4 regions of the Buttiauxella agrestis genome follow, and region 3 is predicted to be linked to each of the others. Evidence: predicted binding sites of a transcription regulator. Region 3 holds the regulator's gene; each other region holds the start of a gene.

The links. Region 3 encodes PurR, which represses purine synthesis genes. Its sites were predicted from a motif close to CANGCAAACGTTTGCNTG; they were not measured.
Region 1: a site for PurR is predicted at 1,444-1,461, ahead of tusA (sulfurtransferase TusA). Genes of this name have one in related genera too.
Region 2: a site for PurR is predicted at 1,306-1,323, ahead of pyrD (quinone-dependent dihydroorotate dehydrogenase). Genes of this name have one in related genera too.
Region 4: a site for PurR is predicted at 1,997-2,014, ahead of purL (phosphoribosylformylglycinamidine synthase). Genes of this name have one in related genera too.

Annotation. Positions count from the first base shown of each region.
Region 1 is NZ_UIGI01000001.1:102,420-105,699, reverse strand. Features, by position in the region: gene DY231_RS00485 (TRAP transporter substrate-binding protein) at 1-941, opposite strand, end outside; gene tusA (sulfurtransferase TusA) at 1,139-1,384, opposite strand; gene DY231_RS00475 (7-cyano-7-deazaguanine/7-aminomethyl-7-deazaguanine transporter) at 1,560-2,225, shown strand; gene DY231_RS00470 (DcrB family lipoprotein) at 2,297-2,854, shown strand; gene DY231_RS00465 (MFS transporter) at 2,855-3,280, opposite strand, start outside.
Region 2 is NZ_UIGI01000001.1:3,270,405-3,273,684, forward strand. Features, by position in the region: gene zapC (cell division protein ZapC) at 1-37, opposite strand, end outside; gene pyrD (quinone-dependent dihydroorotate dehydrogenase) at 201-1,211, opposite strand; gene ssuE (NADPH-dependent FMN reductase) at 1,459-2,034, shown strand; gene DY231_RS15605 (sulfonate ABC transporter substrate-binding protein) at 2,027-3,004, shown strand; gene ssuD (FMNH2-dependent alkanesulfonate monooxygenase) at 3,001-3,280, shown strand, end outside.
Region 3 is NZ_UIGI01000001.1:2,259,679-2,262,958, forward strand. Features, by position in the region: gene punC (purine nucleoside transporter PunC) at 1-310, opposite strand, end outside; gene punR (DNA-binding transcriptional activator PunR) at 426-1,337, shown strand; gene purR (HTH-type transcriptional repressor PurR) at 1,430-2,455, opposite strand; gene cydH (cytochrome bd-I oxidase subunit CydH) at 2,752-2,841, shown strand; gene sodB (superoxide dismutase [Fe]) at 2,881-3,280, opposite strand, start outside.
Region 4 is NZ_UIGI01000001.1:1,170,711-1,173,990, forward strand. Features, by position in the region: gene tadA (tRNA adenosine(34) deaminase TadA) at 1-391, shown strand, start outside; gene mltF (membrane-bound lytic murein transglycosylase MltF) at 276-1,832, opposite strand; gene purL (phosphoribosylformylglycinamidine synthase) at 2,103-3,280, shown strand, end outside.

The DNA.
Region 1 (3,280 bases), 2.2 Mb from region 3:
TCGCCGTACTCTTTACGGACTGGCTCTGTCGCTTTTACAAACCAGGCCTTGTCGATTTCGTGGAACTGAACACCACCGGCTTTCATTTTTTCCAGCGCTTGTGTGTTGTAGGCATTCCACAATTGGCGCTGTTCCATTTGCGCATCACGAGCCAGCTTCAGGATTTTTTGCTGTTGGTCAGGCGTCAATTTGTCCCATTTCACTTTGGAGTAAAGCAGCATTTCTGGCGTGATGAAGTGGCCGCTCAGGGTGTAGTTCTTGGCGACCGGCATGTAGTTGTGGGCAATAAAGGTTGGCGGGTTGTTTTCAGCACCGTCGATAACCCCGGTTTGCATCCCGCTATACACTTCGCTCACGCCCATCGCGACGGAGTTTGCACCCATATCTTTGAGTGTTGCCAGCGCAACTGGGCTGCCCTGAACGCGGATTTTCATCCCTTTAAGATCTTCGGGTTTCACTACCGGATTTTTAGTAATCAGGTTGCGCGTACCGGAGTCCATCCAGCCGAGGAACACCAGGCGGGATTTCGGGTTGTTGGTCAGCTTGTCGCCGATTTGTTTGCCCAAATCACCGTCGATCACTTTATGCATATGGTCTTCATCGCGAAACACGTACGGCAGGGTAAAGACTTCTACATCAGGCAGGATCGCCGCAACGGGTGCCATCGAAACACGGATAATGTCGATTGCCCCCATTTGCGCCTGTTCAATCATCTGTTTTTCATCCCCTAACACACCGCTTGGGAACACTTTAATTTCTAAATCGCCGTTCGTTTCTTGTTTGAGTTTTTCGCCCATGTGCTGAACTGCGACCACGTTTGGATACCCTTCCGGGTGAACGTCAGCGGCTTTTATCACTTGTGCGAAAGCAGATTGCGCAAACAAAACTGACGCGGTAGACAGACATAAACCAGCAAAAGCAGGCAGAAAGGTCTTCTTCATTGTGTCGCTCCAGCAGAGGTAGAGATGTGGGGTAAGAAGTAAAACAATGTTTTAATTTGTCGTTTAAAAATTAGACTACGTGGAGAAAAGCGTGGGTGAAGCACTTCACAAAAAGCGACAAAAAATGAAATTGGGGTTCAGGTCAGATGCAAAAAGGGTTCAGAAGCCCAAAGCAGGAGCCAAGGGCCGGGGCGGAATTACTGGCCTTTACGCAGCAAGTACTGGTAAGGCAATGATTCCACTTGTTTGGCGAGCAGTTCGTGTTCCATAAAGAGGCAAAAACCGGGAATATCACGGGTAGTGGCAGGGTCGTCAGCAATCACCAGCAGGGTTTCGCCAGGCTGCATACTACGCACGGTTTTACGCACCATCATTACCGGTTCCGGGCAACGCAGGCCCAGGGCATCAAGCGTATGGTCAGGATTAGAAAAAAGATCGGTCATCAGCAGTCTCGGATTTAACAAACCGCGATAGTTTACGCCCGGTAAAATCTCGCGCAAGTCACGTGAACGATTGCGCTAAAATTAACCATTGCAAAGCGGGGGTAAAGCAGTATCATCGCCCCCGCTTTAAAAAAGACCAGGGTTCCCTCACCCCTTTCACTAAAAAGGCTACAAAATGACGCAGTTCAATTCTACTCAGCGCACTAAAGCGCTGTTCTGGCTATCGCTATTCCATTTGCTGGTGATCACATCCAGCAACTATCTGGTGCAATTACCGGTTTCGGTTTTTGGGTTCCATACCACCTGGGGCGCGTTTAGCTTTCCGTTTATTTTCCTCGCCACCGATCTGACGGTACGCATTTTCGGCGCTCCGCTGGCTCGCCGCATTATTTTTGCCGTGATGCTCCCCGCGCTGGTGATTTCCTATGCCATTTCCGCGCTGTTTTATATGGGGACATGGCAAGGGTTCGATGCGCTGCTGCACTTTAACCTTTTTGTCGCTCGTATCGCTGTCGCCAGCTTTATGGCCTACGCGTTGGGGCAGATACTGGATGTGCATGTGTTTAACCGCCTGCGCCAGAGCCGTTATTGGTGGCTTGCACCCACAGCATCGACCTTGTTCGGGAATATCAGCGACACGCTTTCCTTCTTCTTTATCGCTTTCTGGCGCAGCCCGGATGCCTTTATGGCGCAGCATTGGGTGGAAATCGCGGTCGTGGATTACTGCTTCAAAGTGCTTATCAGCATCGTTTTCTTCCTGCCGATGTACGGCGTTGTGCTGAATATGTTATTGAAACGGCTGGCAGATAAGTCTGAAAACTCAGCCTTACAGCCCGGTTGACGGTGGTTGAATTATCTTGTGATAAGATGCGCAGAAGGCCGCAAAGGCTTGCTAACGTAAAGGAAGAAGTCATGGGTAACCTGGTAAAATATGTCGGTATCGGCCTGCTGGTATTGGGCCTGGCCGCTTGCGATAACAACGACAGCAAAACGGCGACAGCGAACGATGCGGCGCAAGCTAGCGCAGCCAGTCAGCCGGTCAGTCTGCTGGATGGGAAAATCAGCTTTGCACTCCCCGCCGATATGACCGATCAGAGCGGTAAATTAGGCACTCAGGCAAATAACATGCACGTCTATTCTGACGCCACCGGTCAGAAAGCAGTGATTGTGATTGTGGGTGAAAACACACCGGACGATCTGGCTGCCCTGGCAAAACGCCTTGAAGATCAACAGCGTGCTCGTGACCCACAACTGCAAGTCGTGACCAATAAATCCGTCGAGATTAAAGGCCACACGCTGCAACAGTTAGACAGCGTTATCTCCGCCAAAGGCCAGACGGCTTACTCGTCTGTAATCCTGGGAAAAGTTGATAACCAACTGTTAACTATGCAAATTACACTGCCTGCTGATAACCAGCAAGCGGCGCAAACTGCGGCAGAAAACATCATTAATACCATCACCATCAAGTAATTACGGTTGTGATGATGAGACGGCCTCCGGTTCTTCAACCGGGGGCCGTTTTTTTAACTGCCATGCCATTATTAGCGCGATGCAAACCAGCACTGCCGCCGCCAGATAAATCACCGAGACGCCCGCGTAAACCATCACAAATCCGGCTAATGGCCCGGTGATCCCCAGCGATAAATCCATAAACACCGTGTAGGTCGCCAGCGCGCTACCCTGGTTTTGTTGCGGCACCATTTTCACTGCCACCACACCCAACGCCGGGAACACCAATGAAAAACCTGCCCCCGTCAAAAATGTGCCGACTTTTGCCATCCACGGTTCAGCCGCAAAGCCCACTAACAGCAAACCGATAATCTCCACCGAGAAGCAAATCATCGCCACGTTCAGGCCACCAAGCCGGTTAATACCGTTCGGGAACAGTAAGCGAGT
Region 2 (3,280 bases), 1.0 Mb from region 3:
AATACCAACGCCAATTATCGTCCGGTTTAATCCGCATAATTATTACCTTCTCTCTCTTCCCGCGATTAAAAATATCCTTATCGCCGCTTCGTAAATGAACACATTAATAAAAGACCAATATGTTCAAATTAGCAACAGTGATGGAATATAAAACAACCGGAGCAGGAAATAAAGCTCCGGTTGTCTGGAAAGTAAAATGATTACAGACCTGAAATGATTTCTTTAATCAGCGGTGGGCCTTTAAATATGAAGCCGGAATATATTTGAACCAGTGAAGCACCAGCCGCCATCTTCTCACGCGCGGCAATCACTGAATCAATCCCACCGACGCCAATAATGGGCAAGCGACCATTTAATTCTTGCGACAGGCGGCGGATAATTTCGGTGCTTTTTAACTGAACCGGGCGGCCACTTAATCCACCCATTTCGTCGCAATATTTCATGCCCTGAACCAGGCTACGATCCAATGTGGTATTGGTGGCAATTACCCCATCAATATTATGGCGAACTAAACTATCAGCAACCTGGATCAATTCTTCTTCGGAAAGATCCGGCGCGATCTTCACAGCGACCGGCACATATTTATGGTGCAATGCCTGAAGTTCTTGCTGCTTATTTTTAATCGCAATTAAAAGATCGTCTAACGCTTCGCCGTATTGCAGCGTACGTAATCCAGGGGTATTTGGCGAAGAAATATTGATCGCGATATAACCCGCATACGGATAAATTTTATCCATGCAGATCAAATAATCATCTTTGCCTTGCTCAACTGGAGTGTCTTTATTCTTGCCGATATTGATGCCCAATACCCCATCGAAATGAGATTTTTTGACATTCTCAACCAGGTTATCAACGCCGAGGTTATTGAACCCCATGCGGTTAATTAAACCCTCAGCTTCTACCAGACGAAAAATGCGTGGCTTATCATTTCCAGGCTGTGGGCGAGGCGTAACGGTACCAATTTCAATGGAGCCGAAGCCCATGGCACCCAGCGCATCAATGCACTCACCGTTTTTGTCCAGGCCTGCGGCCAGACCCAAAGGGTTCTTAAACGTCAGTCCCATGCAAGTTACAGGTTTTGACGGCACGTTTTGCCGCACCAGCCATTCGAGAGGTGTACCTGTTACACGACGCAATTGCTGAAATGTCACTTCATGAGCGCGCTCTGGATCGAGCTTGAATAGGGCTTTACGAACGAAGGGGTAGTACATGAACTCTCCTGGATTCCCGGTATGCAAACCGGGGCAGTATTATTAACGATAACGCCCCTGAATGGAATTGACCTGCAACAAAAAACACCGAATCAACGCAAACGTTTTCTTCTCTTTGCCCTTTATGCGATTTCTGGCAAATGAAAACCAGATAAATCATTTAGTGGAATAACACTTCTGCGCGAATATCACACTCAATTGTTATCAATGTTACCTAAAAGCAAACATTTAGTTATAAGGAAACAATATGCGTGTGATAACCCTGGCTGGAAGCCCGCGCTTCCCCTCTCGTTCCAGTGCGCTGCTGGAATATGCCCGCGAAAAATTAAGCGCTTTGGATATCGAGGTATGTCACTGGCATCTACAGAATTTCGCTCCTGAAGATTTGCTGTACGCTCGTTTCGATAGCCCGGCACTGCTCGCGTTAATTGAACAATTACAGCAAGCCGATGGGGTGATCATCGCAACGCCTGTCTATAAAGCTTCGTTTTCTGGTGCGCTGAAAACCTTGCTCGACCTCCTGCCTGAGCGTGCGCTGGATAAAAAAGTCGTTCTGCCTTTGGCCACCGGCGGCACCGTGGCACATATGTTGGCGGTCGATTACGCCTTAAAGCCTGTGCTTAACGCCCTGAAAGCTCAGGAAATCCTTCATGGCGTGTTTGCCGACGACAGCCAAATTGCGGATTACCAGCACAAACCGGTGTTCAGCAATAACTTACAACAGCGTCTTGATAGCTCGCTGGAAACGTTCTGGCAGGCACTGCACCGCCGGGATTTTATCGTCACCTCCCCTTTTAAGGCGCAAGGAGTTGCCCATGTTTAATCTGCTAAAACGAACCGCGCCCTGGTTGATGCTGACTGGCGCTCTGAGCCTCAGCGCCACCCTGCACGCCGCAGAAACCGGGCCAGAACAGTTACGCATCGGCTATCAAAAAGGTTCTGTGAGCATGGTGCTGGCAAAAAGCCATCAGCTGCTGGAAAAAGAGTATCCGCAAACCAAATTCCAGTGGATTGAATTCCCGGCTGGCCCGCAAATGCTGGAAGCGTTAAATATTGGCAGTATCGATCTGGGCAGCACCGGTGATATTCCGCCAATTTTCGCCCAGGCGGCAGGCGCAGATCTTGTGTATGTCGGTTCTGAACCGGCAAAACCGAAAGCCGAAGTGATTCTGGTGCCGGAGAACAGCCCGCTTAAAACCGTGGCCGACCTTAAAGGACATAAAATCGCTTTCCAGAAAGGGTCCAGCTCCCACAACCTGGTATTGAGAGCGCTACAAAAAGCCGGGCTGAAATTTACTGATGTTCAGCCAGCCTATTTGACGCCTGCCGATGCTCGCGCCGCATTCCAACAAGGCAACGTTGATGCCTGGGCGATTTGGGATCCGTATTACTCCGCGGCACTATTGAACGGTGGCGTTCGTGTACTGACTGATGGCAGCGATCTGAACCAAACTGGTTCTTTCTATCTTGCTTCACGCCCTTATGCCGAACAAAACGGTCCGTTCCTGCAACACGTTCTGAAGACCTTTAGTGATGCCGACGCGTTAACTCGCACCCAACGTGACGCAAGCGTTGCTCTGCTGGCAAAAACCATGGGACTGCCGGAAAACGTGATTGCCACCTATTTCGATCATCGCCCACCAACGGTGATTACACCTGTCAGCGCCGAGACTGCGGCAAAACAGCAACAAACCGCTGACCTGTTTTATGACAACCATTTAGTGCCTAAGAAAGTCGATATTCGCACCCGCATCTGGCAACCATCCGCTACGGCAAAAGGAGATAAATCATGAGTCTGAATATGTTCTGGTTCTTACCTACCCATGGCGATGGCCATTACTTAGGCAGCAACGATTCGGCTCGCCCGGTTGACCATGGCTACCTGCAACAAATTGCCCAGGCGGCAGACAGAATCGGTTTTACTGGAGTACTGATCCCAACAGGGCGTTCTTGCGAAGATGCCTGGCTGGTTGCCGCTTCCATGATTCCGGTGACGCAGCGTTTGAAATTCCTGGTCGCACTGCGACCAAGTGTGACCTCGCCAACCGTGGCAGCACGCCAGGCCGCAA
Region 3 (3,280 bases):
GTACAAAGCGCAGGACCAACAGCGCGGTGGCGCTTTCGACCCACAACATGCCGATACAACCGACGGCAAACAGGCTCAACCCGGCCAGTAACACAGGTTTGCGGCCGAAATGGTCAGACAGCGGCCCCCACATTAACTGGGCGAACGCAAATCCGGCGAGGAACAAACTCAGGCTTGCGCTCACCGCGGAAGCATCGGTCTGTAAATCTTGCTGAATAGCCGCGAAAGCTGGCAGATACATGTCTGTGGCGAGGAACCCCAGCACACTTAATCCGGCCAGCCAGATAAGAAATCCTTTTGATGGTTGCATGTTTTTCTCTTGATTTATCTTGCAGGTTGATTGCCGCGAGAGTGTACGGAGTGCAATTACGCTTGTGAAACGCTAATATTTGTCTATTGCGTTCAAAAAATTTGTGAGCAGAAAAATGTGGTCAGAATATTCGCTGGAAGTGATAGATGCGGTGGCGCGCAATGGCAGCTTCAGTGGTGCTGCACAGGAGTTGCACCGCGTTCCGTCTGCCATCAGCTATACGGTACGGCAACTGGAAGAGTGGTTAGCTGTGCCGCTGTTTGAACGCCGTCACCGTGACGTGGAATTAACCCCCGCAGGCGTCTTTTTTTTGAAGGAAGGGCGCTCTGTTATCAAAAAAATGATGACGACACGGCAACAGTGCCAGCAGATCGCAAATGGATGGCGCGGACACCTGGCGATTGCGGTCGATAATATTGTAAAACCGGAGCGCACGCGCCAGCTGGTGTTGGATTTCTACCGTCATTTCCCGGATATCGAGCTGCATATTTTTCAGGAAGTTTTTAACGGCGTGTGGGACGCACTGGCGGATGGGCGCGTTGAAGTTGCGATTGGCGCCACTCAGGCTATTCCTGTCGGTGGGCGTTTTGCCTTCCGGGACATGGGGACACTGAGCTGGCGTTGCGTGGTGGCAGCGAATCATCCCCTGGCGATACAAGGCGGCACATTGAGTGATGACGACTTGCGAGCCTGGCCGTCGCTGGTTCTGGAAGATACTTCGCGTTCTTTACCCAAACGTATTACCTGGCTGCTGGATAACCAGCGGCGCGTAGTGGTACCGGATTGGGAATCGGGTTCCGATTGCCTGAGTGCAGGTTTGTGTATCGGTATGGTGCCATTGCATATCGCCAGACCGTGGGTAGATTCTGGTAAATGGTGCGAGCTGACGTTGGATAACCCATTCCCGGATGCCGCGTGTTGCCTGACGTGGAAGCAAAATGATGCGTCACCCGCGCTAGCCTGGTTACTAGATTATCTGGGAGATAGCGAAACGATGAATCAGGAGTGGTTGCAGGAGCCATTATAAATCGGGCAGTTCGTAGGGTGGATAAGCCGTAGGCGTCATCCACCATTTACGTCAGAACTGTCGGATGACGCTGCTGTACGGCCTACGATATTTTAGCGGCGATAATCGCGGAACGGACCGTCGGCTACGGAGCGGCGTTCAATCAGGCGCGGATGCACTTCAATTGATTGCGACTCTTCGCGTTTGTTGACGATACGGTCCAGCAGCATGTTAAACGCCGTTTCACCCAGCGAATCTTTCGGCTGGTGAATGGTGGTCAGGGCAGGCGAGAAGAAACGCGCATTGCGCACATTGTCGTAACCAATAACGGAGACATCCTGCGGCACACGCAGACCCATCTCATCAGCGGCACAAATCGCGCCCATCGCCATAATATCGCCGCCACAGAATACTGCCGTTGGACGATGAGACTGGCCGAGGATCTGCTGCATCGCGCGGTAGCCAGACTCTGGCTCAAAGTCACCCTGAACAATCCAGTTTTCTGGAATGGCGATACCGGCTTCTTCCAGCGCTTTCATAAAGCCTGCGTGACGACCACCGCCGGTATTACGTTCCATTTGGCCAGGAATGGCACCAATTTCACGGTGGCCGCGTTCAATCAAATAACGCCCGGCCAGATAACCGCCGTGGAACGCGTTATCGACCACTGAGTCGGTGAAGTCTGCGCGAGCTTCGCCCCAGTCCATCACCACCATTGGGATATGGCGGTATTCTTCGAGCATGGTCAGCAGATATTCCGGATACTCAGAACACATCACCAGCAGGCCATCGACGCGCTTTTGCGCCATCATTGATAAATAAGCGCGCTGTTTTTCAAAGTTGTTGTGCGCATTACCCAGAATCAGAGTGTAGCCTTTTTCAAAGCAGCTATTTTCCACGGCTTCGATGATCTCGGCGAAATAGGGGGCTTCGCTGGAAGTGGCAAGCAGACCAATCGTTTTGGTGTGATTAACTTTAAGGCTGCGTGCGACGGCACTGGGTGAATAGTGCAATTCTTTGATTGCCGCCCAGACCGCATTGCGTGTCTCTTCCGCCACAAAACGAGTTTTGTTAATCACATGTGATACGGTTGTAGTGGAAACGTTTGCGCGCTTCGCCACGTCCTTGATTGTCGCCATTAAATTTCACTCCAGGCCATATCGTAAACTCCTGATAACTAATATGTTAAACGTTTGCGTACACTGACTCCTGAGGCAACGTTTGGGTTGCGGGTATGCCGGGATTGCGACATAAAACGGAAGGAGGGCATAGAATTGATGGTACGCAATAAATTAGCGAGGGATTTTGGCCTATCCGGAAGAAAAGTGGAAGAGGGAAAAGCGATATCAGGTTAAAACCAGGAGGATTTTTATCTCTGGTTGTGGGAAAATCAATCTGACACACCGATTGTAAGGTAATTAAAAGGAGTTTAGCGATGAGCACAGATTTGAAATTTTCAATCACCACAACGGTTATTGTTCTGGCACTGATCGTATTTGGCGCGTTAACCGCCGTACTGCACTGATTAAAATGGGCCGCAATCGCGGCCCATATCTTTTAGGTTTTACGCTGCCAGATTCTTCGCAACAAATTCCCAGTTCACCAGCGCCCAGAAATGCTCAAGGTAGCCTGCACGAGCATTACGGTAGTCGATGTAGTAAGCATGTTCCCAAACGTCTACCGTCAACAGCGGTTTTGCCGCAGTGGTCAGCGGGGTGCCCGCGTTAGACGTTGAAACGATAGCTAATGCGCCATCTTCTTGCTTAACCAGCCAGGTCCAACCCGCGCCGAAGTTTTTGATAGCCGCGTCGGTAAACTGCTGTTTGAATTCAGCAAAGCTACCAAAAGATTTATTGATGGCTTCCAGCAGTGCGCCTGTTGGTTCGCCACCTGCGTTTGGCGCCAGACAGTTCCAGTAGAAAGTGTGGTTCCACACCTGTGCTGCGTTGTTGAATACGCCGCCT
Region 4 (3,280 bases), 1.1 Mb from region 3:
CCAGGTGATAGGCGAAGGCTGGAATCGCCCGATTGGCCGACACGATCCCACGGCTCATGCTGAAATCATGGCGCTTCGTCAGGGTGGTGTTGTTTTGCAAAACTACCGTCTGCTGGACACTACACTTTATGTCACCCTCGAGCCATGCGTTATGTGTGCTGGAGCCATGGTTCACGGGCGTATAGGCAACCTGGTATTTGGTGCTCGTGATGCCAAAACGGGTGCGATTGGTTCTTTAATGGACGTGCTCAGACACCCGGGCATGAACCATCAGGTTACTGTGACTGAGGGCGTACTGGCAGAAGAGTGTTCGGCAATGCTGAGCGATTTCTTTCGAGCGCGTCGTCTTGAGAAAAAGGCCCTAAAGGAAAAGGCCCGAAGCGGGGAGTAGCCAGCTCTACAGGCGCGACGACAGGATACGCTTGCGCGTATTTTTCTTCCTGCGCTTCTAGCCTCTCTTTTTCAAGTAAATATCCTGCCAGGCTTATGTGGTACTTGCGGATATTTTCGACGTACGCATACGCCTCATGGCCGCGGGCATAACCATAAGTTGTTTTGCTGTAATACTGTTTCTGGCTCAATAGAGGCAGACGAGTTTTAACATCCGCCCAGCTATCCGGATTACCTTTTTGCTTCGCTGTGAGCTGGCGAGCATCCAGCATGTGGGCATACCCCATGTTGTACGCTGTCAGTGCAAACCAAATCCGCTCTTCTTCCGGCACGCTATCAGGCACTTTCGCCATCATATCTTTCAGATACTGGCTTCCGCCTGCAATGCTTTGCTCTGGATCCAGTCGGTCCGTCACACCGAGACTTTGTGCCGTGTTTTTAGTCAGCATCATCAACCCGCGCACGCCGGTTGGCGAAGTTGCCTGGTTGTCCCAGTGTGATTCCTGATACGAAATTGCCGCCAGCAAACGCCAGTCTATTTCAGTGGCATATTTTTCGAATAATGGCTGAAGCTCAGGCAACACGGAATCCACGGCTTTGAGGAATGTGCGGGTATCGACGTAATCAAAATCCCCCACATGGCCAAGATATTTCTCTTCCAGGCGAGCAAAAGTCCCGTCGCTGTTCAGCTTGTTATAAAAGTCGAGAAGGGCCGCAGAAAGGCTATCATCGCCATCCAGCGCGCTAAACCATGTCACGGGCTGCTCGTCGGTCACATCCAACGCCACGGCAAGTTGCGGATGAACGCGCTGGAAAGTGCTTATCGCGACGGAATCGGCAATCGTAAAAGCAATCTTCCCGTCGACAACTTGTTGCAACAGTTCAGTGCTGCTGTGCTGCTCGTCGATACGCCAGCTTAAATCCGGATATTTCTCTTCTTTAAGCTTTTTCAATGCATTGAGCGACGTCACGCCTGGCGAAAGCACCAACTGGTTCTCTTTAACGCCAGCCAATGTTTTAGGGCGCGGGCTACCCATGCGATAAACCATCTGCTGCGAAACGGAATAGTAGGCTGGCCCCGCCTGGTAATGCTGGCTGCGTTGGGTGTTGTAGACCAGGCCTGCTGCAATCACATCGGCTTTGTTGTTATCAATGTCATCAAACAGCTCTTGAATATTCGGACGAACGGTCACTTCCAGTTTCACGCCAAGGTAACGGGCAAATTGTTCGGCCATCTCATAATCGAGACCAATTTCTTTTCCCTGATACTGGGTATAAGTCAAAGGTGATTGAATGGTACTGACGCGCAAAACCCCCCGCGCCTGAATGGCGGCGATACGATTTTCGGCTTGTCCGAACCAGGGAATGGAGGGCCATAGCGCCACTGCCAGCAACACGGTTACGGCACCGATAAGCAGATAATTAATCTTAAATCTTTTCAAATAGTTAATCTGCAACGAGGCGTAGAGTTTTCGCTAACAACAGGCTTCAAAAGTGGAGGTGCTCCCAAAAGGTGTGGCGCATTTTGCTTAACAAAACGCCACTGTGCAACATATTCAACATTTCTGGTTAAATTTCCATCAGTGAAAACTAATGCGTTTATTTATACGCAAACGGTTTCGTCATGGCGGCGGATTCTCTATAATGGCGCCCGTTTTCCCCTTGCGCCCACTGAAGCGTCCCCCTGGCGTTTCGAAGACGAGAGATCTTTGATGATGGAAATTCTGCGTGGTTCGCCCGCTTTATCGGCATTTCGTATTAACAAATTACTGGCCCGCTTTAATGACGCCAACCTTCCGGTCAGCGACATTTATGCCGAGTATATTCACTTTGCCGATCTCGAGGCGCCGCTAACGGCTGAAGAGCACGCCCGCCTGCAACGGTTGTTGAAATATGGTCCAACCCTTGCCGACCACGCCCCGACTGGCAACCTGATTCTGGTTACGCCACGTCCTGGTACCATCTCACCCTGGTCCTCCAAAGCCACTGACATTGCCCGTAACTGCGATCTCGCCAAAGTTAAGCGCCTTGAACGCGGCGTGGCGTATTACATCACTGCCAGCACATTGACCGATGCACAGCGCCAGGAAATTGCTGCGTTGCTGCACGACCGCATGATGGAAAGCGTGTTCGGTGCGCTGGACGATGCACAGCAACTGTTCTCTCATCACACGCCTGCGCCGGTGCAAAGCGTTGACCTGTTAACGCAGGGCCGCGAAGCGCTGGTGGAAGCCAATATCCGTTTAGGACTGGCTTTGGCAGAAGATGAAATCGACTACTTGCAGGATGCGTTCACCAAACTGGGGCGCAACCCGAATGACATCGAGCTGTATATGTTCGCGCAGGCTAACTCCGAACATTGCCGCCACAAGATTTTTAACGCCGACTGGATTATTGACGGCGTGGAACAGCCTAAATCGCTGTTCAAAATGATTAAAAACACCTTTGAGAAAACGCCTGACTACGTGTTATCGGCATATAAAGATAACGCTGCAGTCATGGAAGGCTCACAGGTAGGGCGCTTCTTTGCCGACCACGAAGCGGGACGTTACGACTATCACCAGGAAGACGCACATATCCTGATGAAAGTTGAAACTCACAACCACCCAACCGCGATTTCCCCTTGGCCGGGTGCGGCGACCGGTTCAGGCGGTGAAATCCGTGATGAAGGCGCAACAGGCCGTGGCGCAAAACCGAAAGCGGGCCTGGTAGGTTTCTCCGTTTCGAACCTGCGCATTCCAGGCTTTGAACAGCCATGGGAAGAAGATTTCGGCAAGCCCGATCGCATTGTGACCGCGCTGGATATCATGACCGACGGCCCTCTGGGCGGCGCGGCATTTAACAACGAATTTGGTCGTCCGGCGCTGACAGGCTACTTCCGTACCTACGA